3 regions of the Alteromonas sp. ABH4_454 genome follow, and region 2 is predicted to be linked to each of the others. Evidence: predicted binding sites of a transcription regulator. Region 2 holds the regulator's gene; each other region holds the start of a gene.
The links. The regulator ArgR, encoded in region 2, controls arginine synthesis, uptake and breakdown. The targets are predictions, from matches to a motif close to ANTGAATANNTATTCANT.

Region 1: the regulator ArgR is predicted to act here: its motif matches at 2,449-2,466, upstream of ACYX4W_RS19205 (ester cyclase).
Region 3: the regulator ArgR is predicted to act here: its motif matches at 6,144-6,161, upstream of ACYX4W_RS18620 (N-acetylmuramoyl-L-alanine amidase).

Annotation. Positions count from the first base shown of each region.
Region 1 is NZ_CM149972.1:4,400,523-4,410,929, forward strand. It holds gene ACYX4W_RS19200 (TonB-dependent receptor) at 1-853, opposite strand, end outside; gene ACYX4W_RS19205 (ester cyclase) at 1,400-2,398, opposite strand; gene ACYX4W_RS19210 (sodium:solute symporter family protein) at 2,531-4,144, shown strand; gene ACYX4W_RS19215 (nuclear transport factor 2 family protein) at 4,177-5,265, shown strand; gene ACYX4W_RS19220 (nuclear transport factor 2 family protein) at 5,268-6,146, shown strand; gene ACYX4W_RS19225 (ATP-binding cassette domain-containing protein) at 6,431-7,786, opposite strand; gene ACYX4W_RS19230 (reverse transcriptase domain-containing protein) at 7,791-8,795, opposite strand; gene ACYX4W_RS19235 (HpcH/HpaI aldolase family protein) at 9,385-10,131, opposite strand; gene ACYX4W_RS19240 (alpha/beta fold hydrolase) at 10,124-10,407, opposite strand, start outside.
Region 2 is NZ_CM149972.1:115,859-126,265, forward strand. It holds gene ACYX4W_RS00525 (FKBP-type peptidyl-prolyl cis-trans isomerase) at 157-777, opposite strand; gene ppc (phosphoenolpyruvate carboxylase) at 1,010-3,631, shown strand; gene mdh (malate dehydrogenase) at 4,013-4,951, opposite strand; gene argR (transcriptional regulator ArgR) at 5,189-5,653, shown strand; gene ACYX4W_RS00545 (type 1 glutamine amidotransferase domain-containing protein) at 5,739-6,422, opposite strand; gene ACYX4W_RS00550 (TonB-dependent receptor) at 6,615-9,635, opposite strand; gene ACYX4W_RS00555 (PhnD/SsuA/transferrin family substrate-binding protein) at 10,011-10,407, shown strand, end outside.
Region 3 is NZ_CM149972.1:4,263,137-4,273,543, reverse strand. It holds gene ACYX4W_RS18630 (FAD-dependent oxidoreductase) at 1-1,264, opposite strand, end outside; gene gltB (glutamate synthase large subunit) at 1,278-5,744, opposite strand; gene ACYX4W_RS18620 (N-acetylmuramoyl-L-alanine amidase) at 6,392-7,327, shown strand; gene arcB (aerobic respiration two-component sensor histidine kinase ArcB) at 7,426-9,780, shown strand; gene ACYX4W_RS18610 (PH domain-containing protein) at 9,953-10,407, shown strand, end outside.

The DNA of each region.
Region 1 (10,407 bases), 280 kb from region 2:
GATAACCCGCAATTTGTTGGTAACCCCAAATCGCTTCTGAGTTTGCGTCTTTCTTACTGTAATCAAGGCGAAGCAATGCAGTAACATCGTCTGAGAATTCGTATTTAGTCGTGTTACGTAAGTAGAATTGATTCTTTTCGCGTAAATCGTCTGACGAGCCCGGCAAGAAATGGTTTTCGATCATGCCGTCATGACGGTCGTGGCTCATGACAAAGCGCGTAGCGGCCTTATCACTTAGCGGCAGGTTTAAAATAGCTTCATAGGCCGAACGGTCATAGCTACCATGAGTAAGTTTCACAGAACCACTGGTATAGCCAAGTTCAGGCTGCTTTGAAATAACGTTGATACTACCTGCAAATGTATTTCTTCCATACAATGTTCCCTGCGGCCCGCGCAGTACTTCAATGCGCTCAATATCAACGTAAGCCCCTAAGCCACCGGTGGTCGTTGGCACATAAATACCATCCTGGAAAATACCAACAACTTGTTCAGCAATACCTGTACCGGCCACGCCGACTTCGTTGGTACGAGCACCACGCATAGCGGGACGAACTTCACCACCCGAGCTGCCTATTCTTAATCCGGGAACAACGTTTTCAAGACCACTAATATTTTCAATGCCGTTACGCAAAATATCATCTGCACCTAACGCGCTCACAGAAGACGATACTTCCTGCAAATCTTGAGATTGTCGGTTTGCTGTTACTTCAATACGTTCAACACCCGCTGCTTTAGCTTCGCTGTCAGGGGTTTCTTGTTGGGCGCTAGCGCAAAAACTAACGCTGATTAGAAGTGCACTTTGAATAGCGCGGGAGAGGTATGTTGTATGGTACTTTCGTTGGTCTTGCTTCATCGTGATAGTTCCCGGATTAATAAAACCTTATCTGCAGTAACCTGTTAGTGCCCTGCGTTTATCAAGCCTTTGATGACCCTGCCTGTGACAACATCATACTAGGTTGTTTAATTCTTGGTCTAAACAAACATACAACCCAATTTACTTCGAAGTCAATAAAAATGTTCAAAGATTGTTAATTCATGAATTTTAATTTTTTGTTTAAATATACCAAAAACAAATAAGCTCATGTATTTAATAACTTTATTAACCAATAAAGGGCTTTATCAATGACAATAAAAATAAGATTCCGAAGTATATATTAAGACTTCAAGTCAAAAATGACTGGTAGGATCTGCATAGAAAAATGGCACTTTAAAATATAGAAACCGAATGCTGATGCATGAGTTAAGCATTAGTGGAAATAGATAAGAAAGTGCACTTAAGATAGTTTGGCTTATCAGAAAGCCCACCTAGCAAAAACGGACGTTTTGCTAGGTAGCTTCATGGGAAAATGACGTCAGTCAGTACACCTATTTCAGGTATAAAGCCTTTAATGTTGTTAGCTTAACTGTAGGTGGTAGTGCGCGATAAGATATCTAACCCTTGTTGTTTTAACCAATAAGGCACATCCATCAGCACCCAGTTTTCCAGTAATTTATCCCCTTTGCGATAGTACACATCAACCACTCGCATGTCAGCACGTATACCCGACGCCGGCATGCCGAACAAGCCGCCGCCTGCGGTATTCGATAGGTTCGGCCAACCAAAGAAACAGGCAAAACTGCCTTCACTAAAGCGCGCCACATGACCATTAAAAACTTTATCTTTCAAACCTTTACGAAAAGGAAATTGATGTTGCTGCTGGTAACGCTCGATGGTGTATGTAGCCCCTATTCCCGCTGGCCCGTACCACACCATATCTTCGCTCCAGCATTTGGCGAGAAGCTCTGGAGGACAGTTGTCGTTACCCGATTTATTTAAAGAATCTAGGTCTTTTACCATTTCCTCAACCAGCTCAATGGTCTTTTTAGACTCCTTAGGATCTTGCTCTTCAAACAGTAAACCGTTGTGATCACATGGCCCTGGATAAACAAACGTATGGCCTGTTTCTACGGGCAAAGGATTAAGCCCAACTTGCTGCATTAGTGCAATTAAGTCGAAGAAAATAGCGTGGCTAACTATCTTATTTTCACGTACTTCAAAAAACTCGGCATACCGTAAAAAAGCCAGTTTCCCCGTACTTCTAATACCAAGAAACGGCTTGTCGAACAGTCCAGCAAAGTGACCCATCGACATAACCCACTTGCCTTCGCCGGCGCTGTTATCTCCCGCCATGAATACGTCCTCACGGCGCTTCATACGCGTAAAACTCTGTTTTAACGGCTCCCACAACTCTTTCACTAATTCTGCTGGAGTCGAACATTTATCAAACGGATAGCAGGCATAAATCTTTGCATTTTCATCAACATACGATTTCACTACGCCTTTAACATCACTTGCCTCACCTTTGTCAAAAGCGGCTTGATAGGATCTGACAACGGCTTTTTCGCTATTAAAACTCATGACTTACGCCTCTTTGTTTAAAAAATTGTTAATACTGGCCTGAAATAATTAATGACTTCGAAGTCATTATGTATTAGGTTGAATATTATTGTAAATAGAAAGCGCGCTTATTAAGCAGGCAGAGTAAAGAATATGACTGAAAATTTTGGCGTTTTAAACTGGTCTATCTTAGGCGGGTACATCATTGCGAACCTGTTGCTGGGTTTGGTGATTGGTAAAAATATAAAAAATTCCGACGATTTTTATCTCGGTCAAAAACAAACTCCGTGGTGGGCAATAGGTATTTCGGTTATTGCCACTTACGTTAGCGCTATGACGTTTCTTGGGGCACCAGCCTGGGCTTATTCAGAGGGGCTATCCGTTATAGCACTTCATTTGAACTACCCTCTCGTCATCATGGCTGTAATCATATTCTTTTTCCCATTCTTCTATAACGCGGGTGTCGCGTCCATTTACGATTACCAAGAACGGCGTTTCGGCAAGCGTGCCCGCGCCATGGTATCCAGCATTTTTATGCTAAGCCAAATCATGAGCTCAGCAGCTATTCTTTATGCTACCTCTCTTGTTTTGTCGTTCATTACTGGCGTACCTGTAGTGTGGTCTATAGTTATAGTTACTGCCATAGCGCTTATCTACACCATGATGGGCGGCATTACTGCCGTAATTTGGACTGACGTTATTCAGTCAGTGATCTTATTTGTGGGCGCGGGCATTATTATGTACGCCCTGCTTGAAAGCGGCGACACTACGCTATCTTCATCAATGAGCGAGCTTAAAGCTCAGGGTAAATTAAACCCACTTAATTGGGACTTCGACTTTACTGAAGAAACTACAGTGTGGAGCGGCATTATTGCTATGACGCTGTACCACATCACCGTTTACGGCACCAACCAAATGATGGTGCAGCGAACGCTGGCTGCCAAGAATATTGGTGACGCCAAAAAATCTTATTTATTAATGGGTTTCTGCGCGTTCTTCATCTACTTCTTCTTCATTGTACTTGGCGTGTTGTTTTACGATTTTTATCAAGGCAAAACCTTCGAAAACAGCAACACAATTATTTTGCAGTTCGCAACCGATTACGGCTTGCCGGGTTTAATGGGCATTATTGCAGCCGCGGTTATGGCCGCATCCATGTCTAGCCTAGATTCCTCATTTAACTCGCTATCGACAGTGGCAACTATCGATTTCTACATTAAATACTTCAAGAAAGACGCGTCAGATGCCCATTACCTTAAGGCTTCGCGTATTTTTACCTTGTTCTTCGCCGTACTTATTATTTTTCCAGCAATTGGCTACCACCTATTCAGCGAAGGCTCAATTTTAGAAATTTTGTCTAAAGTAGGCTCCTATTTTGTAGGTGCGCAAATGGGCATGTTCTTCTTAGGGTTCTTTTCTAAGCAGACAACCGAAAATGGCCTGATCATTGGCACATTGAGCGGCTTTATTGTTGTGACCTTGGTGGCCTTGAATACAGATATTGCGTGGCCCTGGTACTGCATCATAGGTGCAAGCGCTAATATTGTGGTGTCTATGATTGCTAGTCGCCTTATTGATGGCGTTCAAACCGAATACAACGCTTATACCATTAAAGGGCAGCAGCAACACTTCGCGCGCGAAGGTCTCGATGAGAAAGAGCAAGGATGGTATCGCGTACCCGGCCGCGTAGACCCAATCAACTACATATTGTTTGGGTTCTTCTTACTCACACTCGTGTTCTTATTTTCAATTCAATTTATGTTTTAAAAGCCAAACTCAGCGCTTTTGAGGGAGATTCTATGAGCGAAACATCCATAGCAAAAACGGTGTATTGGCAGCCTCTGCATGACATGCTGGACCCTGCACGAAGTAAAACGCAAACCTTGGCGGGTTTCGATGAAGAGTTTGTCGACTTAGCAGACTATATTTTGCGCATAACCCATCGTATTTGGGAGCAGAAAAACATTGGTGCTTGCTACGATTATTATGCTGACTACTGCCCAGTACATACGCTTGGCGGTTATGCCGACAGTGTTGATGTGGTAGTTCAAAACACGTTAAAAACCATTGCCGCCTTCCCTGACAGGTCGCTTATAGGTGAAGACGTTATTTACCGTGAAGAAGCCAACGAGGTGTATTATTCGTCGCACCGTATCACCAGTATTATGACCAATAAAGGCCCCTCTGAATTTGGCGCGCCAACAGGCAAAACCGGGCGTGTCACCACCATTGCAGACTGCATGTGCAGAGACAATAAGATTTTTTACGAATGGCTAATGCGAGACAATAGCTTTCTTATCGCTCAGCTTGGTATTGAGCTAGACGATGCTGCAGCGTTTCAAGCCAAGTTTCCTGTTTCGAGCACGTTTACCCAATGGCTAAATGAAGAGTACGCGCGAACATGTGCTAACGAGGCGTCGCGCTGGGAAGCATTGCCAGAGCAAGACAAGCCGTGGGGCGACTTTGCCAAATCATGGGCCGACCAAATCTTCAATAAGCGCATGTTCAATAAGCTGTCTGACTTTTACAGACCCAATGCGTCAGTGCAGTGGCCGGGCGGACGCCAAGCCACTGGCAATGCAGCTATTGGCGGCATGTTCATTAAGTACCTGGCCAGTTGCCCAGACGCCAACATGGTAGTGGATCATATTTGCGTTACCCATTACGACGACAATCGCGTGAACATTGCGCTTAGATGGGGCTTGGCGGGTCATTACAATGCAACACAAAGCAAATATGCGCAGTTTAATCAGCAACCCCATTATATTTTAGGGGCAACTCACTTTGAGATTGAAGACGGTGTTATAGCCAAGGAATTTACGGTGTTTGACGAAGTAGCGGCATTAGCAAACCTTATGCGCAAACTACCACAAGCGACGGAGGCATAAGCATGTTAAGCACAATTCAGCAGTTGCTAGAAAAACAAGACACACAATCACTTACCGCTGCCTTGCTTCATTCAAGCCGCTGGCTTTTAGGAGAAAGGCTGCACTACGGGCCAATTCAGCAACGGGGTTTAATGGCTAATTGGCTTGATATTACAACGCATTTTGAGACCGTTGAGTTATGCGCGAAGGTGCAAAGTGGTGATGTTGAAGCAGGTGTATTTTGTCTTTCATCAGCATCGACCAGCACCTACTTTATTGCACAATGCGAACATCGCAATGGCGCTATCAAGCAATTGCTTCAATGGGTAGACAGTGCTTCGCTTGCGAGGCGCTACAATACAAAAGAAGCCTCTGGCGATGACAACTCGATGTCGCTACCTTTTTGGCCCGAGCCAGACCCATTACAGTTGAGCGAGTTTGACCCTCAACTTCATCTTAAGACAACCCATGCGGGCATTAACGATGTGGTTGCAAGTAACACTAGCGATAAAAGCAAGGCGCTACTATCGCAATGGTGGCAAGTGTGGCAAGGCTTCGACACGGCAGGTATCAAAGAGCTATACAGTGACGCTACCCATATTAGCGTAAATAGCCAAATGTTAAACAAAGAAGGTTTTCCTTCTGTCTCGTCTTGGCTGACTTTACTTGAAAGCAAATTACACCGCCGCTACTGTCAGCTGGAACAAGTAATAGCGGATGAAAGTAACGCGCTAGTCAGATGGCGAATAGATGCAGACCTGAAGACTGATAACGGCCTAATACGCGTGCGCCTGCCCATAGCAACCATGCTTACGTTTAACGAGAATAAGATTACTACTGAGTACTGGGTAGTTGATTCTATCGCGTTTGAAAAACGCTTTGGTGCTCCCCTTCCCTTCTAACCACCCTTTTTAAGCTAACGTATCAGCTTCCAGTCACTAAAATTTGATACGTTAGAATTTTGCGCCTCTCCGTGTGTAGAGGCGTTTTTTTTGGCTTTCTATTAGTGGTGGTTGGGAGGTTAGTTTGTTTTTTCTGAGCCTTTTCACGGAATAGTGAGCTTTTTTAACTAGTTGGTAAAAATCCGTTACAGATAAATTATTCGGACTCTAGGAGTGTAATTTGCTAGCGATGTATATGTAAAAACAACTGACCAAATCTTCTGAGCAACTACGTGAAATAGCGGTTATCTGGACAAAAACTCTATAAGTTTTGTTTGATATTCGTCGATACCATCAGGAGAGTGAGTAATTAGAAACTCAAACACTTCAAACTCTGTTTTAAGCTTATTATGCGCATATTGTTTCAGTAGAGATTTTCCCCGTTTTTTTGGAGAATTCCCTCTAACATTTAATTCTTTATCATAAATTTCGTCATGATGAGCATCCCAATAAAGTCCGAGCTCATGCTCTAAATCTTGGTAAGGCAAAAATAGTACATTTTTTAAATCCACGAGATTACCGACATTCAGTTGATCGCCGTCTAACGCACATAAGACATTTTCAGGACTAGAAAAAAACTCCTGAGCCTCGTTTCTATGTCGTATATCAACTGTATTTTGAGCCCCACCGAAATGAATCACGATGTATTTGGAAAAAATCTGCTCGCCCGTTCTATGGATAAGATACTTTATGAAATTTGCTGATAACTCATCTTCTGCAAGAATATAGCGATCCCAGTTCTTGTGAAATCCAAACAAAATGCTCTTTGCATAATTGTGTGATATCTCCCTTGTAGAAACTTTCCCCGCTAAGTTTTCCATATAGTGCAACTCCCCCTCGTGGAGCGTCTCCATTAAGGCGAGAGAATGGGTCGTGAATATAACATTTACCTCATAAAGCTCGCATAGCCTCCTGAGCTCTTCGATAAGTTTGACTTGCGCTGATGCGTCAAGTGCAATATCAATTTCATCTATAACGATGCATTTACGCTTTTCTTGAATGTATCTGTACAAGTTTATTAAGAAATACTCTCCAGAGCTGAGGTAGTCTTCTCTGATATAAAAACGTTCTACTGGATCTCGCAAAATGGCGTAAAAAGTTTTGCTTTTGATGCTGACTTTTTTGAGATTGTTGAATCGATCATCGCCATATACTCGATTGAGAAATTGAATAAGCTCTTCTGGTTCTTCAAAATCACCATTTGCCATTTTTGAGCGAATATCCGAGTCGTACTTAACAAGCTCCTGAAAGTGACTAAAGCGTTTCCCATGTGGGATTGGGAGCTCAACACCAAACAATTGCCTTATGTCTTTGTCAATAAGCTGCTTAGAGTCGATCGCTTTCAGTTTTTTGTTGAACAAAAAACTATATGTCTTATTTCCTACTTTGTAGGAAATATGACTTGATTCATCAAATATGTAAGGAGCGCCTGTCTGTTGGAATGTATCGTTGATAGGTAGGTTACGAATTGCTCTAACGAGAGTAGTTTTACCGCACCCGTTCTTACCCACCAAACATTGAAGTTGATTTAGCGAAAGATCGACTTCAAAAAAACAGTGCTGTATATGTTGTACGTTCTCTATTAAGACTGAGAGTAGCATTTTGTTACTTTGCCGACTTATGCAAAAACATTTCTATGATCGTGTTGCCGTACTTCTGGCGTAGTTTCAATAGATACTCTGGAGCCATTGCATTTGCTCCAATTAAGCGTCCAGACAACATCGAGATAACATTTTCGCGAGTAAGAACCTTATTATTCTTAGCTCTTTTGTTTTTGAGTACTACTCCGTAGCCTAAGAACTTGTCGTCGTTGGTTAAGTAGTGATGAAGCAATGTTTCAATTTCAATCTTATCGGCTCTATCAATCGAAATCTGTCCATTGGGTAAAACTACTAGTCCTAGCAGTTTTACCTTCTGTCCTTGCTGTAGGTAACGCGTTTTGGCTTCATTTAGCTTGATTTCCGCACCGAGGAACTCTTGCAACAGCCCACCAACCCTAGCTGCAAGCATTCTTAAAACCTCATCATTGTTCGCAGACAAAATGATGTCATCAGCATACCTAGTGTAACTAACATCTAATTCATTCGATTGTATTAATAACTCTTTATCAAAATTTAACAGGCACATATTGCTGATGGCGGGAGACGTAGGAAACCCCAATGGAAGGCAATTTTTATATGAGACAATATTTAAAATGACGTCTGCGTATTCATGGATATCTGCAATGGGAACACTCCCTAACCCGTTACGTATCGACTTACTCACTAGGGGTTTTGTTATACTGCCAAAGAAATTAGCTATATCCGTCTGAAAGAAAAATCTGTTCTTAGAGTGAGGTAATACTGCATCACGAACATTTACGCCCTTTCGATATGAAAAAACCACTTCATTAGCAATATTTCCATAGTCAAACACGTTTTTTGCCAAAAAATGGAGTATACGTTTGAGTCGTTTAGATGGTTGAACAATCTCGCGCTCTTTTACCTGGGTAACTGCAATATTGTTATCGACGGAAAGGTTAAGAAAGTCATCAAACAAGAGAGAGTTATGAAAATTGGAAACAAACACTTCTTGAAACGTCCTATAGCTTTCGTTTGTGTTTGTTTTCATTGCGATAAGCAGTCCTGAAGAGCAATCAAACCATCTTTAAGCCATGATAAAGGAGAAGGGAGCGGATCGCCTCGCCAAATCTCGAATAAACGTTAGTTTGATTCATGAGGTTTACTACTTAACACTGAGGTAACTTAAAAACATTTAAATCACCCCAGTGAAGAGTAACTGAATCATAGCCGGTAGTGACCTCGAATTTTTTGACTGAAGTTACTTCTAGTCACGAGGTATGAACTTAGTATATGGTTTTGAGTTGTTTTTTTCAAATCTCACGAGCCGGTTTGAAGCTAAAAAGAACAGCTCTGCTACCCCTCTTGAGCTCCGTTTAGCTAGTAACTTTTAACCCTAGATGTCATTCCAAACGATGCATCCGCTGATGAACCAAGTGTATTTCTTCCTGACTGACATGCATATAAATATGCGTTGAGCTTAAGCCGTCAGACAAAACATCACATATACGTACCAGATAACTGAATCGTTTTCTAACATAAATGTTGCTGGTGCATGCCTAGATAAGTAAACACGACATGCCATAAAAAAGGCAGCCAAAAGGCTGCCCCAATCAAAAAAAAAGTATAACTCCGTCTTTTTACGCCTTATCAAACGTCTCTCGCAGTGCTTTGGCGCCACTTAACATAAAACCGTGGTCAGAACCTAATAAGAACAGAGAAACGCCTTTTTCTTTCCAGTAGGCGAGCTCTCCTAAATTACCCACGAACATGCCCGTTGCCTTTCCTGCCTTGTGGCTTACTTCAACTAAGTGTTCAACCGCTTGTTTAACTTTTGGGGCGTCTGCACTGGTTTCGCCAAGTGCTACGGTTAAATCCATTCGACCTATAAACAAGCAATCGACACCGTCAACGTGTGCAATGGCTTCTATGTTGTCGATTGCGTCTAAATCTTCAAGCTGGGCAACAATACTAACCTTTTTGCCCGCTTCTAAGTTTTCACTTAATGGCTTTGTTGTGTAGCCTGCAAACCGGCTTGAACCTGCATAGCCTCTTCCACCTGCACCGTAGTGGCAATGCCTGACGATAGCACTTAGCTGTTCCGCCGTTTTCACATGTGGCACAACTACACCGTCTGCGCCCATATCCAGCACATTTAGCAGTGTTTCTGGGGCATCGTTTGGTGTTCTTACTAGAACAGGCATGTTCCCTGCCCTAGCCGCAAGAATACAGGTGTCTAAATCCTGTCTTGAAAATGGTGCATGCTCAGCATCTAAACACAATACGTCCATGCTAGCGTGCGCCAATACTTCAATTACATTGTAGTGAGGCGTTTTTATGAACGTACCCAAAAGGCTTTGCTTGTTTTTAAGCGCTTGTTTAAGCATGTGCTGCACCTCCGAAAAAGTTATACAAATGCAGGTTCACTTTTGCGCTTTGCTCAAGCATTGCGAAATGCCCCGCGTCTTCAATCAGCACCAATTCACTATTCGCTGCCAGGTTATGAATTCTTTGCTGTTCTGAAGGCGGACAAAGCACATCCTTGCAACCGCCAATTATCAGCATTGGATGTGCGCAATTAGCTAACAGTTCGCTAGCATCCGGGCGTGTTGCAAGAATTTCGAGCTGGGCTTTATAGCGCTCTATTCCTGTATCCTGCGCCA
Region 2 (10,407 bases):
TAAACGCGTCCAGATTATTAGTGTGCTGTTCGTTTACTAACAAAGCGTTAGAAAAGTAAAAGGAATAGGTTAGAAGATAGAAAGGAATAAAAGATTAAACAAAGAAAAGTACTGGTATTCACAGGAGCACCATTGGGCACTCCTGTGAAGAAATCATTAACCTAGAACGTCAAGAAGTTCTACGTCAAAGATTAGGGTGCTGTAAGGTGCAATAGCTGCGCCAGCACCTTGCTCACCGTAAGCTAGGTCGTGTGGTACGTATAGACGATACTTTGAACCTGCTTTCATAAGTTGAAGTGCTTCAGTCCAACCTTTGATTACGCCGCCTACTGGGAATTCAGCTGGCTGACCACGCTCGTAAGAGCTATCAAACGTAGTACCGTTTATAAGCGTACCGTGGTAGTGAACACGTACTGTGCTAGAAGCATCTGGAGTCTCGCCGTCACCTTCAGTAACAACTTCATATTGAAGACCAGATTCAGTTACGGTTACTTCGTCACGCTTTGCGTTTTCTTCAAGGTACTTTGTGCCTTCTTCAATAACCGCTTTGCTTGCTTCTTCTTTAGCAGCTTGCATACGCTTGTGAATTTCGCCAAACGCATCACGTAGAGTGTCGTTATCAACCTGAGGTGCTTGACCTGCGAAGGCGTCTTTAAGGCCAGCTACAACAGCGTCAATCGCTAGTCCGTCGAAAGGATTTGATTGTAGTTGTTGACCCATTTGAAAACCAATGCCGTAACTTGCTTGGGTTTCTACTGTATTGAATGTATCAGTCACAAGAACTCCTGAAATTAAATTACAAATGCAGTACAAATTTCAAACAAAACGCTTAACGCGAGAATGTTTCTGCATTTTCCGGTGCAAGAGTGTACCACACCACAAAATATCTTGCTTTGAGCAATGTTAACTAGGGTGCAAAAGTATCAAAATGTTGTAAATTATAACCGAAAGTGGTTAGACAAGTCGCAAAGGACACAGTATGGTTAGCCCATATATTTAGGAGGATAGCATGCAAACACACTATGATGCTGAACTGAAAGATACCGTTCGATACCTTGGTAAAACCCTTGGTGAAACAATCAAAAATCAATTAGGTCAGGAGTGGCTAGACCGTATTGAAAAGATTCGTAAAGGCGGCCGAGCTTCTTATCAGGGAGACGCTACTTGTAGCGAAGAACTGAAAGAAACTTTCAAAACAATGTCTGACAGCGATTTGCTGACTGTTGGTCGTGCCTTCGCACAATTCTTGAACCTAGGTAATATTGCCGAGCAAGAATACAACGCGGCAATGAATGTCGATGCATCTATTGATGCTCTGTTTAAACACCTAGATAAAGCAGAACTGACTGCTGACAAAGTACAAGACGCCGTTGCAAAACTAAACATCGATCTTGTATTAACCGCACACCCTACTGAGGTTACGCGCCGTACACTTATTCATAAACATAAAGAGCTAGCGGACTGCCTGCAGGCTGTGCATCAAGAATCGTTAAGTGATGTTGAGCGTAAAAAGATCGAAACCCGCATTGCTGATCTTATAGCGCAAGCTTGGCACACTGAAGAAATTCGTTCAGTTCGCCCGACTCCCGTCGACGAAGCGCGTTGGGGCTTCTCGGTCATTGAAAACTCATTGTGGGAAGCGGTACCTGACTTCATGCGCGAGCTTGATGGTCGCTTAAATGAAGACTACGACGTATCGCTACCGCTAGACTCGTCACCAGTACAATTTAGCTCTTGGATGGGTGGAGACAGAGACGGTAACCCGTTTGTTACTTCGAAAGTAACTGAGCAAGTATTGCTGCTGGCAAGAAAACGCGCGGCTAAGCTTTTCGCAATCGACCTTGACCGTTTGCAGGTAGAACTTTCGATGTACGATTGCAACGAAGAACTACGTGCACAAGTAGGCGATGCAAACGAACCGTACCGCGCCCTACTTCGCCCGTTGGTTAATAAGTTTATTGCTACTCGTGACGGCATTGCCGACTATCTTGCAGGTAAAAACCCAGACACGTCTAACTGGATAGAAAGCGATGATGAGCTTATCGAGCCGTTGATGCTTTGCTATCAGTCACTATTAGACTGCGGTATGCAGGTTGTTGCTAATGGTCTACTACTAGACACCATTCGTCGTGCTCGCGTATTTGGTATTCACCTTCTACGCCTTGATGTACGCCAAGACTCTGAACGTCACGCAGACGTATTTAGCGAACTTACTCGCTATTTAGGTTTAGGCGATTACGCACAGTGGAGCGAAGCCGACAAGCAAGCATTCTTATTGCGCGAGCTTGGCTCAAAACGTCCGCTATTCCCAGCACAATGGGACGCATCTGACGATGTAAAAGAAGTGCTGGATACCTGTAAGGTCATTGCAAAGCACAGCAAGCATGGCTTTGGTATCTACATTATCTCTATGGCGAGTGAGCCATCAGATGTTATGGCGGTTAGACTGCTTCTTCAAGAAAGCGGTGTAGATTGGCCAATGCCGGTAGCACCACTATTTGAAACGCTAGACGATTTGAACAACTCGCCTGACGTAATGCGCAAACTTCTGTCTATCGACTGGTATCGCGGTTACGTGAAAGGTCGTCAGTTTGTGATGATTGGTTATTCTGATTCAGCGAAAGATGCAGGCGCATTGGCTGCGGGTTGGGCACAGTATCAGTCTCAAGAAGCACTGGTAGCCATTGCAGAAGAATTCGACGTAAGCCTAACCCTATTCCACGGTCGTGGCGGTACGATTGGTCGTGGTGGATTGCCAGCGCACGCTGCTATTTACTCACAACCTCCTGGCTCACTAGAAGGCGGATTCCGCGTAACAGAACAGGGCGAAACTATTCGCTATAAGTTCGGTATGCCAAAACTGGCTAAACGCAGCCTAGGTATTTACGCCAGCGCCATTATTGAAGCTATGTTGTTCCCACCTCCGGCACCAAAAGAAGAGTGGCGCGAGCTTATTACCGCAATGGCAGCGCAAGGTCGCGATAACTACCGTGCAACTGTACGTCATGATGAAGAGTTTGTCCCTTACTTCCGCGTGGCTACTCCAGAGCAAGAGTTGGGTAAACTACCGCTAGGTAGCCGCCCAGCTAAGCGTAAGCCACAAGGCGGAATTGAGAGCCTACGAGCTATACCGTGGATCTTCGCTTGGGCACAAACACGTTTAGTACTGCCAAGCTGGCTAGGCGTTATGCGCGCTATTGATAGCGTGAAGACCCCTGAAAACGAGAAAGTAGTTAACGAAATGTTCAGCGAATGGCCATTCTATCGTTCGCGTCTTTCTATGCTAGACATGGTGTTCCACAAAGCTGATCCACGCATTAGTGAAGCTTATGATGAGCGCCTTGTACCTAAAGAGCTTAAGCACTTTGGTGAAGCGCTACGTAGCGAGCTTAAAGAGAGCATCTCGTCACTGTTAGCTATTACAGGCGATGACGACATTATGAAGAACGATCCGCAAGGTAAAGAGTCTATGGAAATTCGCGCTGCGTATTTACAACCTCTTCATTACCTGCAAATTGAGCTTCTTGACCGTATCCGTAAGGCCGGTGATGAGTCGCAAAATACCAGCTTAGAGCGTGCAATGATGGTTACCATTGCGGGAATCGCGATTGGTATGCGTAATACGGGCTAGAGCCCAATTTAGCGCTTAGCGTTGTGACTAGAAGCCTGCTCATTGAGCAGGCTTTTTTTTGCAGATTGCTTAACTATAGCGAGCGAGTTTTATAAGATTTTAACAGGCTCGCTTCTTTTTCAAATAATGAGTGTGCCAAAGGATGTTCGGTAATGGATTGAATTGGCAGGAGTTTGAGAAACAGGCTCTCCTGTGCCAAGGATGCCGTGGCAAAGCCTACAAAGACGCAACAAAAAAGGCTGGATACGTAAGGTCGTAACAGACTGTCTGCAGCAGGGATGCTGCAGCCAAGCCTCCATGGATGGAAGCTCGGCGTGTCTGTGTAGGCCTTACGTATCCAGCCTTTTCTAGCGGATGCTAATGCATCCGCTTTAAGCACTATTAGCCGTTTACGAAATCAACGCCTAGCTTGATGTCGCCACGTAGGCCTTCAAGCATGTCGTTTTTCGCTTTTTCTTCAAACGCGCTTAGCTCGCCGTATGGCAAGATTTCTACAACACCGTTTGCGCCAAGGCGTACTGGGTGTGCGAAGAATGCTGCGTCGTCGCTGTCGTCAGTCTGTACGTAAGTGTACTCAACAACGTTCTCACCTTGCATTGCTGCAACTAGAGACAGACAGAAACGCGCTGCTGCTTGACCCATTGAAAGGGTTGCAGAGCCGCCGCCAGCTTTCGCTTCAACAACTTCAGTACCCGCATTCTGGATACGAGTAGTTAGGCTAGATACTTCTTCGTCTGTAAACTCTACGCCTTCAACTTGTGAAAGAAGAGGAAGGATAGTTGTACCCGAGTGACCACCGATTACCGGTACGTGCACAGAAGATACGTCTACACCTTTAAGTTCAGCAACGAAAGTTTCAGCACGGATAACGTCAAGTGTCGTTACACCGAAAAGCTTGTTCTTGTCGTAAACGCCTTTAGCTTTAAGCGTTTCAGCTGCAATAGCTACAGTAGTGTTAACTGGGTTAGTGATGATACCAACACACGCGTTCGGGCAGTTATCAGCTACACCTTCAATTAGGTTTTTAACAATGCCGGCGTTGATGTTGAACAGATCAGAACGATCCATACCTGGCTTACGAGGCATACCCGCTGGAATAAGAACTACGTCTGCTCCAGTAAGTGCATCAGCTAGGTCATCTTTACCGTGACCGGTTACTTTTACCGCAGTGGGGATGTGGCTCAAATCAACGGCAACACCAGGAACAACTGGCGCAACGTCATATAGCGCTAAATCTGAACCTGCTGGCAATTGTGTTTTCAACAACAAAGACAGCGCCTGACCAATACCACCGGCAGCACCTAACACGGCTACTTTCATACCATTTCTCCTATGGGATTACTTCACGTATTTAAACGGAACGTCACACTAATGCAACGCGGGGGAAAACTCAATCACCGGATCGTCTTATTAACGTTATTTATGGCGATTTTCATTCGATATTCATTATCATGAATGATTATGCAAAGAAATTGCGCAAAGTCTACCTGTACGGCACAATATGCGCATACTAAATAGAATTCCTTACGATAACACTTAAAAAAGAAAAGAGCGCTAATGGCAAACGCAAAACAAGAGCAACTCATCAAAGCTTTTAAAGAAATTCTAAAAGCAGAAAATTATGGTTCGCAGGGCGAGATTGTTGACGCTTTGAAAGCACAAGGTTTTGACAACATCAGCCAATCGAAAATCTCTAGAATGCTAAGTAAGTTTGGCGCGGTACGAACCCGAAATGCACGGGGAGACATGGTTTACTGTTTGCCTCCTGAATTAGGTATGCCTACCGCCAAAAGTCCGCTCAAACAGTTGGTATTAGATATCGTTCACAACAATGTCATGGTCATTATTAGAACGAGCCCAGGCGCTGCTCAACTTATTGCCCGTTTATTAGATTCGTTAAGCAAGAAAGATGGCGTACTAGGCACTATTGCAGGTGATGACACTATTTTCATTGCCCCTGCTGATGTGACAAGAATTGAAGAATTAAGACAACGCGTTGAAGATTTATTTGAAAATGTTTAGTTAGGGCAACCAAAAGCCGACAATCAAAAATCAAGAAACCGCATACAAGATGCGGTTTCCAAATAGGGTATAACCCAAGGCTATCCTAAGATAGCAACTTAATAAGCGCGTCTGCCGCTGGGCGTGAAGACGGTGGGTTCTGACCCGTTACTAACAAACCGTCAGTAAAAACTTTTACCGCGAAATCGTCAGCACTTTCATATTTACCGCCCTTTTTAACCAGTTCATCTTCTACCAGATAAGGAACAACATCAGTAAGTTCCATTGCTGCTTCTTCGCTGTTTGAGAACCCCGTTACCTGTTTGCCATCAACTAAGTATTTGCCATCTGGAGTTTTAACGTCCTTAAGTACGATTGGAGCATGGCACACTGCACCAACAGGTTTATTCGCCGCAATTGTGTCCTCAATTAATTTAATCGAGTGCGCGTTGTCAGAAAGATCCCATAGCGGGCCGTGACCGCCCGGGTAAAATACGGCATCGAACTCATCTGCACGCACATCTTCAAGCGGTATAGTCGAGGCGATAGCACTACGTGCCAATTCATCTTTGGTATAACGCATAGCGTCGTCTGTCATTGCGTCTTCTGCAAGACTATTTGGGTCAATTGGCACTTGCCCGCCCATTGGTGATGCCAGCGTAATCGTATAGCCTTGGTCTTTAAATGCGTAATATGGCGCTGCGAACTCTTCTAACCACATGCCAGTTTTCTTCCCCGTATCACCCATAATTTCGTGAGACGTCATTACCATAAGCATACGTTTTGTCATAAGCCCTCCTTGCGAGCATTTAAAAATGTAACGCCAATTGATTCGTGTGGTGGAGGGACTTAGATCATAAGCAAACACTGTGATCGATTAGTGGCTTGTGTGTGAGATAAATCGCAGGCATAAAAAAGTGCCACTTTCTGTTAAGGAAAGTGGCACCTAACACTACAACTTGTAGTTAGTGTTTACTACTTCTTAGAAGCGGTAGTTAACACCCAAACGTAATTCCCAAAGTGATGCATCACCTTGACGTGGAGTTGGGTTTGAAGAACCAATTGTAACAGTGTTGAACGATGCTTCTTCAAGAATGCCCCAGTCGTCATTCAGCATATTTGTGAAGTTATCAATCACGAAGAATACTTGTGCTGAGTGGTCTTTGTGGAATGCTGGAACATCTTGGCGAACCGCGATATCAACCTTTGTCCACCAAGGGCTTTCTTCATCATTACGCTCAGCACCGATTGGAAGAACACTACCGCTATCTAGGTAAGGAGTGAATTCAAAGATAGCGTTACCTTCATTTTTTGAATAAACAAGGCTGTAAGGTCTGCCAGACTGTGCAACCGCAAATGCAGAGAACGTAGTGTCATAACCATCAATAAGCTCGGTGGTGTAACGGAAGTCCAATGTAAAGCGGTGAGCAATGTTCCAGTCTGAAAGTGAAGAAACTTCTTCATTCGGGTTAGTAAATGCTCTGTACTGGTAGTTAGAAAACGCTACCGAACTGGTCATAGGCTGAACATCTTCAGCGTGGCTGTAGTTATAGCCTGCAACAACTGAGATCCCGTTATCCCATGATTTGTTCATAGTCCCTGTTAATGAATATGAAGTTGAAGACTCGTCAGAATTAGTTAACTCAAGAGAACCATAACCCGTTCTATCGTAATCGATATAACCTTCTTCGGTTAAACCAACCGCTTCAATACCTTTGTATTTAATCATCGCTTGGTCTTGCGTGATGCTTACCAATAGATCTAAGTTAAATACGTAGTCTTCATCTGTAATATGCGTCATACCTGCAGAGATTTTCCACTCACTAGGCATTTTGAAATCTGGGTCAAGGTTGTTACTTTCGAAGTTATCACCTTCACCAGCGTCCATAGCAGCATCTAAGTCTGAAGGTACAGAGTAACCTGGGCCAGCAGTAACACCGTCTTCAGTATTTACCCACGTAACACTACCGTCTAGAAGGTTAGCGTATTCGCCTTCTACTTCACCACCAGTTACGTTTGTGTTTTGATAATTGTTAGTCATCCAAACGTTAGGGTTACCACCTGAGAACAAGCCAAAGCCACCGCGAAGCTCTGTGCTATCGCTTAGCGTGTAGTTAAGACCTACACGCGGTTGAAGTAGGTCAATACCATCCAGGTTTGCTGTGTTGCTATAACCATAAGATTCAGTAAATTCGGTATTTTCCACTGGGCGGTCAGACGTTGTGATCCAATCGTAGCGAAGACCAGCTACTACTTTAAGATCGTCAGTTAGGTAGAACTCGTCCTGAGCATAAGTTGAGTGAGACGTATAACCCCACTCTGCCGCACGGTCGTTCAAATCACCTGAATAGGCATAACCGTATTCTATCTCTGCGTTGGTACCGTTCTCAAAGTCTTCAATGCTTTCAAACGTAATTGACGTTTCAGAGTGCTGAACAAATAAGTTGTATATGTCCAACTTATCATTTTCATAACCGAAGGTTAGGGTATGACCATTATCGAAGTAGTAGTTACCACGGAACATGATACTGGTTGCATCCCAGTCAAGGTCGTTGGCTTGACGGCTGTCGTCTGAACCAAGGTAAACAGTGATATCGTCAGAATCTGCGTTAGTCAATTCAATCTTGATCTCACCGAAGTCGTTGCCACCAGGGTTTCCATCGCCGTACATTGAACGTTGAAGGTTATCTAGCTCTGTACGTGCAATACGGATTTCAGTAGAGAATTTATCTGTCCAGTCTGAGTAAAGCACACCAATGAAAGATTGAAGCTCAGCACCACGCTCATATAAGTGGCTTGAGAATTCAAATTCATCAGAATCACCATCAGATTCAGAGAAGTTGTTGCCGTCATTGTAGTTATAAGTGAAAGCAAAACGATGCTGATCGTTAATGTTCCAGTCTAATTTAACAAGAAGCTTCTCATCTTCATTCGCCATGCTTGATGGAACTGTACCAGCGTCGAAGTTGTATACGCTTTGTGAGATAGCCTGAATTTGCTCAACTTGGTCTTGTGTTATATTGATTTCATTGATAGCACCTGAGCCGATTGCGCCGCGGTCGAAGGTGTTAGCGCCTTCAAGTTTTTCGTATGCTGCGAAGATAAATAATTTATCTTTAATAAGTGGGGCACCAACAGTAAAGCCATAACGCTTCTCGGTATAGCCACCAAGAGTAATGTCGTCACCTTCTAGAGAGTCACCACGTAGGCTGTCACTACCGAAGTCATAGAATGCAGAGCCGTGAACTTCGTTAGTACCTGTTTTACTTACAGCACTAATATTACACGCAGAGAAACCACCGTAGATTACGTCAAACGGTGCAATTTCAACTGAAACACCAGCGATAGCGTCGAAAGAGAAAGGCATTCTTTCAGTTGGGTAGCCGTTTGAATTTAGACCGAAAAGGTCGTTCATACGAACACCGTCAACAGTCAAGCTGTTGAAACGTGGGCTTTTACCCGCACACTGAATTCCGTTGCTGCCACCTTCGTCTACGTAAATACGTGGGTCGATACGAACAATGTCAGTGATGTCACGGTTGATAGCAGGCGCTTCTTGAAGAGTAGAAAGGTCGAAGCTTGCAACAGGGCCGGTTTGGCCGAAAGATAAGCTGCTAACTTGAGAACCAGTAACAACAATATTTTCGTACTGGGCTGCTGGCTCTAGCATACGCTCAATTGACGCTGACTCACCAAGCTCTAGGTAAACGTCATTGATTGTTTGATCAGCGAACTCGTCAGAATCGATTACAACTGTGTATGGACCACCAACGCGAAGACCGCGAAGACTGAACGTACCGCCGTTGTTTACAGTAACAGTTTTAACTGCGCCCGTAGGAACGTGAGTGACTGTTACAACAGTACCTGCTGCTGGGTTACCTTGTGGCCCCACAATTTTACCGTTCAATTCAGATGACGTAACCTGGGCCATAGCCGTTGACGACAAACCGATTGACAGCGCAACCGCAGCCGCAATGCGACTGAACTTTGCTGATGTTCTCATGTGTGTTTCCCTTTTTGTTTAAATTTGTTTTTAGGGTCGCAGTAGGGTGTTTCCCTTAGTCGACCTTTAATTAATATGAATCGGTGAAATTGTTATAGAGATTCATGTCAATTTTATTACAACTTTACATTTTTATTTAGCAGCAACTCCCCTAGGCGTTTGACTTTGTAAAAAATATCTTGACCAAATGGTCAGGTTAATTTACTTATTGTTATTATTGTCAATTCACGGCGATTAGCTGATGCTATTCTTGCCATATCAAACACTAATAAACAGCGTTTAACAAAAATCAGGTTTACCTATAAAAGATTCATTAATAACAACAACTTACCACTTTAAAATAAATTTACCTATTGCAATAAGTAACCTTAACTGATGAAATCCACATATAAATCGTTAATTCATTTGGTCGTTTTTTTGACAGATTTAAGAATTGTTACCTCTGCAAAGTGGATTGTGTTAGCTATAGTTGCACTATCGTGTGGCCTAGCAAGCTATTATAAAAACTCTACGTTTTATGATGACATTCTGCCTCAAACCGGCCAAATATTAACCTGCAATACAGGGTTATCGGGTAATAAAGATGTATTTTCTGCTTATATAACCGATGGTCGCATAGCTAAAATGGTTAGCGAACGATTATGCTCTGACAGCACAATAAAACGCCAATACAGCAGTATTAAAGTAGTAATTGGTCAAAGCGATTACGATACCTTTCGATATATAAACCACGGTGTAGTTGACCTAGCCTTGGTGAAAAGCAATATCGTGG
Region 3 (10,407 bases), 420 kb from region 2:
GTACACGACCTTTCTCATCAAGCATAATGCCGAAATCGGCAAACCATGGTGCAGGGCTTGGTTGGAAACCAAATGCAATGATAACTGCATCTGCTTCAAGTACGTGTTCAGAACCTTCTACTTCAACAGGGCGGCGGCGACCATTTACATCTGGCGGCCCCATTTCTGTTTTTACGAACTTAACGCCACAGGCTTTTCCGTTTTCATCAACGGCTATATCAAGAGGCTGTAGATTGAATTTGAATTCAACACCCTCTTCTTTAGCGTTAACTACTTCGCGGCGTGAACCAGGCATACTTTCTTCGTCACGACGATACGCACAGGTTACTTGCGCAGCTTCTTGACGAATAGAGGTGCGTACACAGTCCATAGTGGTATCACCACCACCTAGCACAACAACACGCTTGCCTTTCATGTCAACAAAGTCAGCAGGGTCTTTTTCAAGACCCATTACGCGGTTGGTGTTGGCGATAAGGAAAGGAAGTGCGTCATATACGCCTTCAACGTGTTCGTTATCGAAACCACCTTGCATCGACTTGTACGTACCCATGCCCAGAAATACTGCATCGTATTTATCAAGCAAATCCTGGAACTGGATGTCTTTACCAATTTCGGTATTGAGTACGAACTCAACACCCATCTCGGTAAAAATTTGGCGGCGTAGCTTAATTACGTCTTTCTCTAATTTAAAAGACGGAATACCAAATGTAAGTAGGCCACCAATTTCTTCGTATTTATCGTAAACAACAGGTTTAACGCCGTTGCGAACGAGAATATCAGCACATGCAAGACCCGCAGGGCCTGCACCTACAATCGCCACTTTCTTGTCGGTCCATACCACGTCAGACATATCTGGGCGCCAGCCCATTTTGAATGCCGTATCGGTAATGTATTTTTCAATACTACCGATGGTAACAGCACCAAAATCGTCATTCAGCGTACACGCACCTTCGCAAAGTCTGTCCTGCGGGCATACGCGACCACATACTTCCGGCAAGCTGTTGGTTTTATGAGAAAGTTCTGCCGCTTCTAGAATACGGCCTTCATTTGCCAAGCTTAACCATTGGGGAATGTAGTTGTGCACAGGGCACTTCCATTCACAGTATGGGTTACCGCAGTCCAAGCAGCGATCTGCTTGGCCTTCGGTTTGAGATTGGCTTAGCGGCTGATAAATTTCCGCGAACTCATGTTTACGTACCATGATCGGCTTTTTAGGCGGATCAATACGTTCAACATCGACAAATTGATATACGTTCTTTGCCATAAACTAAATCCTCCTACTGAGCCTGAATGCGTAATTCAGCACTTGAACGACTGATGTGACCAAGCAGGTTTTTCACATCACTGGTTTTGGGCTTAATAAGCTTGAAGCGTTTCAGCGTTGCGGCGAAATCAGTAAGCAGCGACAACGAGTGCTCGCTTCCTGTTTCTTCGTAATGCTGATTGATTAAGCCACGTAAGTGTTCAGCAAGAATCGCTTTATCTTCAATTGGCATTACATCGACTAGTTCGGCATTTACGCGGTTATCAAGGTCGTCGCCATCATCCATAAGATAAGCAAAACCACCTGTCATACCTGCGCCGAAATTCACACCAACCGGACCAAGAACTGCCACGATACCGCCTGTCATATATTCACAGCCGTTATCACCAATGCCTTCAACTACTGCAATAGCACCTGAGTTACGTACCCCAAAACGTTCACCAGCGCGGCCAGCAGCAAACAACTTACCGCCAGTTGCGCCGTAAAGGCAGGTGTTACCCATAATGGCACTATCGTGGGCGTCATACGAGATATCGCGCGGCGGGTGGATAACAAGCTTACCGCCAGTCATACCTTTACCTACGTAATCGTTGGCATCGCCTTCAAGATGCATATGTAGGCCGCCAGCGTTCCATACGCCAAAGCTCTGGCCCGCTGTACCGGTAAGTTCAACCTTTATAGGTGTATCTTCAAAGTCGTGATTACCGTGATGTTTAGCAATTTCACCTGATAGCAGAGCGCCTACAGAGCGGTCTGTATTGCGTACTGGGTATTTGAGGGTAATTGACTCACCATCTACCACAGCTTGCTGAGCATCTTTAAGCATCTGAGCATTTAACTCGCCTTTATCGATAGGCGCGTTAGTGGTTTGCGAACAAAATAGGCGAGTGTGGTCGCCCGCTTTAGGCTGCGCAAGTAGTGGCGACAGGTCCAAGCGATTTTGTTTAGCAGTAATGCCGTCTAGCACTTTAAGTAGCTCTGTGCGGCCAACTAAGTCGTCGAACTTAGCCACACCCATAGACGCCATGATCTCACGTACTTCCTGAGCGATAAACTTGAAGTAGTTCATCACCATGTCAGGTAAGCCAATAAAGTGATCGTCACGCAGCTTTTGATCTTGCGTTGCTACACCGGTCGCACAGTTGTTTAAGTGGCAAATTCGTAAGTATTTACAACCAAGCGCTACCATTGGGCCTGTACCAAAACCAAAGCTCTCAGCACCTAAAATACCTGCCTTAACTACGTCAAGACCGGTCTTCAAACCACCGTCGGTTTGAACGCGTACTTTATGACGCAAGCCGTTTTCAATTAGGGCTTGTTGCGTTTCAGATAGGCCTAGTTCGAACGGACTACCGGCGTACTTAACAGACGTTAATGGGCTTGCTCCTGTACCGCCGTCGTAGCCTGAAACGGTAATAAGGTCGGCATAAGCTTTTGCTACACCTGTTGCAATGGTGCCTACACCAGGCTCAGATACCAGCTTAACCGATATAAGTGCCGTTGGATTAACCTGTTTCAAATCGAAAATTAGCTGAGCCAAATCTTCAATTGAATAGATATCGTGGTGCGGTGGTGGTGAAATAAGGGTTACACCTGGTACAGAGAAACGAAGCTGTGCGATGTACTTATTTACTTTATCACCAGGAAGCTGACCACCTTCACCTGGTTTAGCACCTTGCGCTACTTTTATCTGAATAACGTTAGCGTTTACCAAATAGTGAGGTGTTACACCGAAGCGACCTGACGCAACCTGCTTAATTTTAGAATTCTTTTCAGTACCAAAACGAGAAGGGTGTTCGCCACCTTCACCCGAGTTAGACTGACCGCCTAAGCGGTTCATGGCAATAGCCAGCGCTTCGTGCGCTTCAGGGCTTAGTGCACCAATTGACATGGCTGCGGTATCAAAGCGCGGGAATAAGTTCTCCGCTGCCTCTACTTCGCTAACATCAATAGGGTCGCAATCAGGGTTAATAGCTAGCAAGTCGCGAATGTGTGCTGGCGCACGGTCGTTAACAAGCTTGGCATATTGCTGATAGTCATCGTAGTTACCTGACACCACAGCCTTTTGAAGCGTACTCACTACGTCTGGGTTATACGCGTGATATTCGCCACCGTGAACGTATTTAAGCAAGCCGCCGTGATCGACAGACTTACGCTTAAGCCATGCAATACGGTTAAGGTTCACAAGGTCTTGATGGAAATCATCAAAGCCCGCACCTTGAATGCGTGAAGTCACACCTTTAAAGCAAAGGTTCATTACTTCATTGTTTACGCCCACCGCTTCAAATAGCTTAGAGCTACGGTAGCTAGCAACGGTGCTAATACCCATCTTAGACATAATCTTATACAAGCCTTTGTTGATACCCTTACGGTAGTTCAACGTGGCCTGCATAGGAGAAATATCCAGCTCACCTTTTTCGCAAAGCTGCTCAATGGTTTCGTATGCTAGGAATGGGTAAACCGCAGTAGCACCTAAACCAATCAACACGGCAAAGTGATGCGGGTCGCGGGCACTTGCTGTTTCAACAACAACGTTCGCGTCACAGCGCAATGACTTTTCAACGAGACGGCGCTGTACCGCACCTACCGCCATTGCTGCTGGAATAACCAAGCGGTTTTGCTTAATGTTTCTGTCAGACAGAATAACGAATGCTGCACGCTTGTTCTTAACCAGCATTTCTACTTCGTTACACACGCGCTCGATGGCTTTCTTTAAACCTTCTTGCGGTGCGTATTGAAGCTCTACAACCTCTGAATAGTAGTTGTCAGGGTTAAATTCACGCAGCTGCTTAAGATCGGTATACATTAATACAGGCGAGTCGAACAACACGCGGTCAGCGTAACCTGAAGTTTCGCTAAAGACGTTTTGCTCGCGGCCAATACAGGTTGCTAACGACATAACGTGGTTTTCACGTAGCGGGTCGATAGGCGGGTTAGTAACCTGTGCAAATTGCTGACGGAAGTAATCGTAAACAGTACGCTGGCGCGATGACATAACCGCCATTGGGGTGTCGTCACCCATTGAACCAACGGCTTCTTGACCGTCTTTTGCAAGCACTTTAACCACTTGCTGAATTTCTTCGTAGCTGTAGGCGTGTAGCTTGTGATATACCGCCATGGCATCATCGTCAAACACGCGTTTGCCAATTAGCGAGGCATCAAGCTGCTCGATTGGAGTCAAACGACGAATGTGTTTTTCTAGCCACTCTTTATATGGATGACGCGCTTTTAAGTCGTCATCAATTTCTGTAGAACGCCAGATTTTGCCTGTATAAGTATCTACAGCAAGCATTTCACCAGGACCTACACGGCCTTTCTCAATAACGTCAGCTTGCTCGTAGTCCCAAATACCCACTTCTGAGGCAAGAGTAATAAACCCGTTTTTGGTGATAACGTAACGTGCTGGACGTAGGCCATTTCTATCTAGGTTACAGGCAACGTGACGGCCATTCGTTAATACGATGCCGGCAGGGCCATCCCATGGTTCCATGTGCATCGAGTTAAACTCGTAGAATGCACGAAGGTCATCATCCATGGTTTTGTTATTTTGATATGCAGGTGGAACAAGCAAGCGCATGGCGCGGAATAAATCCATACCACCGGCTAAGAATAGTTCCAGCATGTTATCCAGTGACGATGAGTCTGAACCTTCAGTATTTACAAAAGGTGCGGCATCTTTAAGGTCGGGGATAAGCGGCGTTGAAAACTTAGCAGCACGAGCCATCGCCCAATCGCGGTTACCTTTAATAGTGTTAATTTCACCATTATGCGCAAGGAAACGGAAAGGTTGGGCTAGCGGCCAGCGTGGTAGTGTATTCGTTGAAAAGCGTTGGTGGAAAACGCAGATTGCGCTTTGCATACGCTCATCGGCAAGATCGTGATAAAAGGCGGGTAAATCTTTTGGCATTACCAAGCCTTTATAGATAGTTACCAAGCCTGATAAACAAGCTACGTAAAAATCGGGATCTTTTTCAAGACGTTTTTCAGCGCGGCGACGGATCATATACAAACGACGCTCTAGGTCGCGTTTTCTCCAGCCCGCAGGAGCGTTCACAAAAACCTGTTCAATCTGTGGAACGCCTGTAAGCGCTAATTCACCCAGTACTGAGCGGTCGACAGGCACTTCGCGCCAACCCACTACTGAAAGTGTTTCTTTTTCAAGTTCTTCATTAAGTACTTCACGCGCAGTTTGCGCAAGTACTGGGTCCTGACTTAAGAAAATCATGCCCACGCCGTATTTTTTGCTGAGTTTCCAGCCATTTTCTTCGGCGATTGCATGGAAGAACGCATCCGGTTTCTGTAGTAATAAACCACAGCCGTCACCGGTTTTCCCGTCGGCGGCGATACCGCCACGATGCTGCATACGGTCAAGACCGTGTATAGCAGTAGTTACCAATTCGTGACTGGCTTCCCCATGAGTGTGAGCAATTAAGCCAAACCCACAGTTGTCCCGGGAATCATTGGGATTATATAAACTCATCTCTTAACTCCTTCAACCTTTTGACTGGGCAAGGTATGCGTTGCGTGTAGATGCGCCTAGGTTTGCGTATCACAACATTATTAGACGTCTTTTAAACCTGCGAGCGGTATTGCTCGCGGCATGCGCCTTTCTTGTCGTTATTTATTATTAGAGGATTCCAGTCTTTTCCGCATGTTTATGCATTATTGCTGTGCGGGCCGTACAAAATACCCACATTGAAAAATAAAATCAAACGCTAAAAATTCGAGGTTTATAGAGAATTGGTATAAATATAAATAAGTTTATTAAAATCATAGATTTGCAGTTGAACTTTTAGGTTTGTAACAAAAATGTTATCAGCGGATAAAAATGATAAATTTTAGTTGCGTAAATGGTATTGGTTCTCATTCGCTTTTTTAAAGTGAATAATTATGCTCTCATGGTGTCGTTTTATGTTGTCAAATGCCTTTTGTTTGTATTTTTATTAAATCGTAAAGTTACGGTTCCACTAATATAAGTAGTTTGCTATATTGGTTAAAAATTATTCGTATGTAAGGTTGTGTCTCACTTGATAGGACATTCGTGTAATTTCCACGAACGCATTAGCGTTAGTTAAAGAATAAAAATTCACTGAAAGCTCATGCTACCAGGTCAGTGAGGACTATCGAATGACTGCATTACAGGCAAGCCCCAACAGCACCTTTATTATTAACGACCATATAATAACCGGCGAAGACGTAAGTTTTACGCCTTCTCCCAATAGCTCAGGGCTTTTTGAGCAGGGTTTTCCTGACACTATCGTCATACACTTCACCGCAGGCAGTAGCCTAGCGTCGTCAGTTAATGTATTAACCAGGCCAGGCAGTGGCGTGTCGGCTCACTTTGCCGTGGGACGCAGTGGCAATATAGTACAAATGTTGCCAACCAATAAGATTGCATGGCATGCAGGGGAAAGCCATTTCGAAGGGCGTAGCGGATTAAACCAATATTCAATAGGTATTGAACTAGATAATGCAGGCCAACTTAAAGAAAGAAGTGACGGCACTTATGAGAGTTGGTTCGGTAAAGTATTTGAAAAAAAAGAAGTATTCGAAGCTAAAAAGAAAAACCAGCATGCCACTGGCTATTGGCATAAGTATTCTGATATTCAAATTTCGCGAACCCTTACCTTGTGTAAAGCACTGTGTGAGCACTACCAAATTTCTACCATTGTAGGGCATGAAGAGATTGCGCCCTCGCGTAAAGTAGACCCCGGCCCCGCCTTTCCCTTACAAAAATTTAAAGAACTCGCATTACATCCCGACAGTAACGTTTGGGAAACTGATTCAAATAACACCAATTCACAGCGAGAAGCCCACGACCAATTCCGACGTGACATAACTAGCCCCATAAAGAAAATTGCGAATGTGAGTGCAAATGCGCTTAATGTTAGAAAAGGGCCTGGCACTTCATTTCCCATTATTGATAATGGTTTAAATAAAGGAGAAATATTAAAAGTACTAGAGAGGCAGGGCGATTGGGCGAAAGTATCTTTTACTAAAGTCGGATGGGTAAACACCTCATTTATTCACGAAGTTACGGAAAAGTCGCCGTTTAAATCGTGATCGTGAAGTGGTGTCATCGCTTTGCTACAACAAACCGCATTCCCGAAGTGATTAAAGCCTGATAGGATACAGGCAAAATAAGATTAGATTAGACGTACATGCATTCAGATTCACCAAACGATTCTTGGGCAATCCGCTTTGCTCAATTTGTTCAGCGTTTTGGCACTCTAAAGCTCAGCATTTTGTTTGTTGTTCTTTCGCTGGTGTTCACGCTAGGCGGTTCTTACGTGATACGCGTGAGTATGGGAAGCCAAGTTCAACCTGACGATTTCATAAGTGCAGTCATTCTCACGATGCTATCTGCGCCTTGGGTACTCTACTTCTTCAGTGAATTAATAAAGCAGCTAGAGAATTCGCGTACCAACTTAAAAGAAGTTGTTAGCCAATTAGAAAGCTTACGTGAAGAAGACGTATTTCTTAACCGAGAACTACAGAGCAATATTCGTCAGCTTAATCATGAAATTGAACAGCGTAAACAGGCGCAGGAAGAGCGAGAAGCTCTGTTCAAAGATTTAGAAAGAGAAATTCAAGACAAATCTGAGCAAGAGGCTCAAGCGCGACGTTTGTCCACGCTATTGCGCTCTATCATTGATGCGTCGCCTGACTTAATTTACTACCGCAATGAGGAGGGTCGATTTGCAGGCTGTAACCGCATTGCCGAGTTAATGACGGGCAAAACCGAGCAAGAGTTGCTTGGGTTGACGCCAAAAGATGTATACGAAGAAGAGTTAGCCCGCCAAATTGTAGCAAGCGACCATGAAGTATTAGAAACCAACGCAAGTATCACAGAAGAGTTGTGGCTCCGTTTCGCTGACGGCCGTCGTCGCTACTTTGAAATGAAGCGCGTACCTTTCTTCGACAAAGAAGGTAATCGTTTAGGTTTATTGTCTTTCGGTCGAGATATGACGGAACGTAAACAAGCCGAAAACGCTGCGGCGAAAGCAAGCACCGATAAGACGCGCTTTATAGCGACCATCAGTCATGAACTTCGTACCCCATTGAACGGTATTGTAGGCCTAAGCCGCATGCTGCGTGATACCGAATTAAGCGATGAGCAATTTAGCTGGGTAAGTACTATTTACGCTAGTGCTATTACATTAGGTAATATCTTCAACGATATTATTGATCTCGACAAATTAGACAGAGATAAACTAGAGCTAAGCCTTAAAACGATTTCGCTAAAAGATTTCACAGAAGAATTAAGCAGTATTATTCGACTGCTAGCGGCAGATAAACAGCTTGAACTAAAAACGACGATTAATGAGCCGTTACCCCGTTTAGTGGAAATTGACGGTACCCGTCTTCGCCAAATTTTGTGGAATATATTGTTTAACGCAGTGAAGTTCACACAAAAGGGGCACGTGAGTTTATCAGTATCATCAACGAAACCTGATGGTGATAAGGCATACGTTACCTTCATTATTGAAGATACCGGCGTGGGTATTCCTGAAAGCGAAATCGATAAGATTTTTGCTATGTATTACCAAGTCGATCACCCCGATCATCAGTCAGCCACAGGCACAGGTATCGGTCTGGCTATTTGTAAGCAAATGGTCGATTTAATGAAAGGTGAAATTCACGTTTCTAGTAGCGTGGGTAAAGGCACCCGTTTTGAGATTGTACTGCCAGTGCAAATCTCTAACAGCCCAATGAAGGTCGCACAGCTTCAAGTGACGGGGCTTAATATCTTGTTGGTAGAAGATATTGAGCTGAACGTTATGGTTGCCAAAGCCTTGCTTGAGAAGCTTGGGCAAAAGGTTGATGTTGCAATGACGGGCCAAGAAGCTATTGATAAGGTAAGGGAGAACCAATACGACCTTATCCTGCTCGACATTCAGCTGCCTGATATGACTGGGTTCGATGTGGCGAGCACTATTATTGAAGAAGACTTGGTCATGCAGACGCCTATTGTGGCGCTAACGGCTAACGTAATTAAAAAGCGTGATGAATATTTAGAAAACGGTATGGACGATGTGATTGCAAAGCCAATCAAGAAGTCTCGGGTAATTGAGGTGTTCAACGAGCTGTTCCATGCACCTCCAGCTCCGCTAGAAGTTGACGGCGAAGTAGAGCGCCCTGAACCAACTAAAACATTAAGTAACATTTTAGATATGGACTTATTGCAGATGTTGGTAGATACCATAGGGGATGAGATGGTGCGCGCTAGCGTTAAAGTATTCCAAGAAAAAATGCCTGAATACATGGAAATACTGCAGCTTAGCCTAAGCGCTGATGAAAAGTCCGAAGTGTGCTCACAGGCTCACAAAATTAAAGGTGCAGCTGGCTCTGTAGGCTTGGCTCGCGTACAACGTATCGCTAATCAAATCCAACAAGGTGATCACCCAACGTGGTGGGAGAACGTGCACGATTGGGTAGAAGAGCTTCAAATGGCGGTTCAACACGACATGAAGGCGCTGCACGATTGGTTAAACGAACAACAGGTTGACGACTAGTCAGCGCAACGCGCTCTTTGATTTGTAATGTTAAAAAGAGGGCTTGCCCTCTTTTTTGTTATAAAAATAGCGGTAGAGTAGACGTTAAGAACAGCGTTGCTACGTAGCTAAATGGCTCTCAAAAAGGCGGAAGGCTTTTTATATCTATTCAGTGGTAAAAGGAATTAATGTGATGACAATAAGCGCACAACAAGAAACCGTATTTTCAAACGATCAGTTAAGCGTTGACGAGATTCCCTCACTTCAAACGCTCGCGTTACTGCCTATTTCTAAAAAGTACCGAGCGCTGAATATTTTCTCAATTGGATTGATAGCTTTAGTGCTAATAGGCATCGCCACCGGACTACGAGTACAAAACTTTTGGTCACTACCAGAAGGGTTACTACACGCTTATCCATATGTTATCGCAGGTATCGTCGCTTTAGGCAGCGTGTGGGCGCTGTACCACTTCTTTGCTGATGTCCGCATATTTTATGCAATACGAGAGCAAGATATTAGTAAACAGTCTGGGCTCATTTTTAGAAAGCTTTCGTGTCAGCCTATATTACGTGTTCAGCACGTTGAAGTTAACCGCGGGCCGTTTGATAGATGGGCGGGTCTTGCTTCTCTTCAAGTATTTTCGGCTGG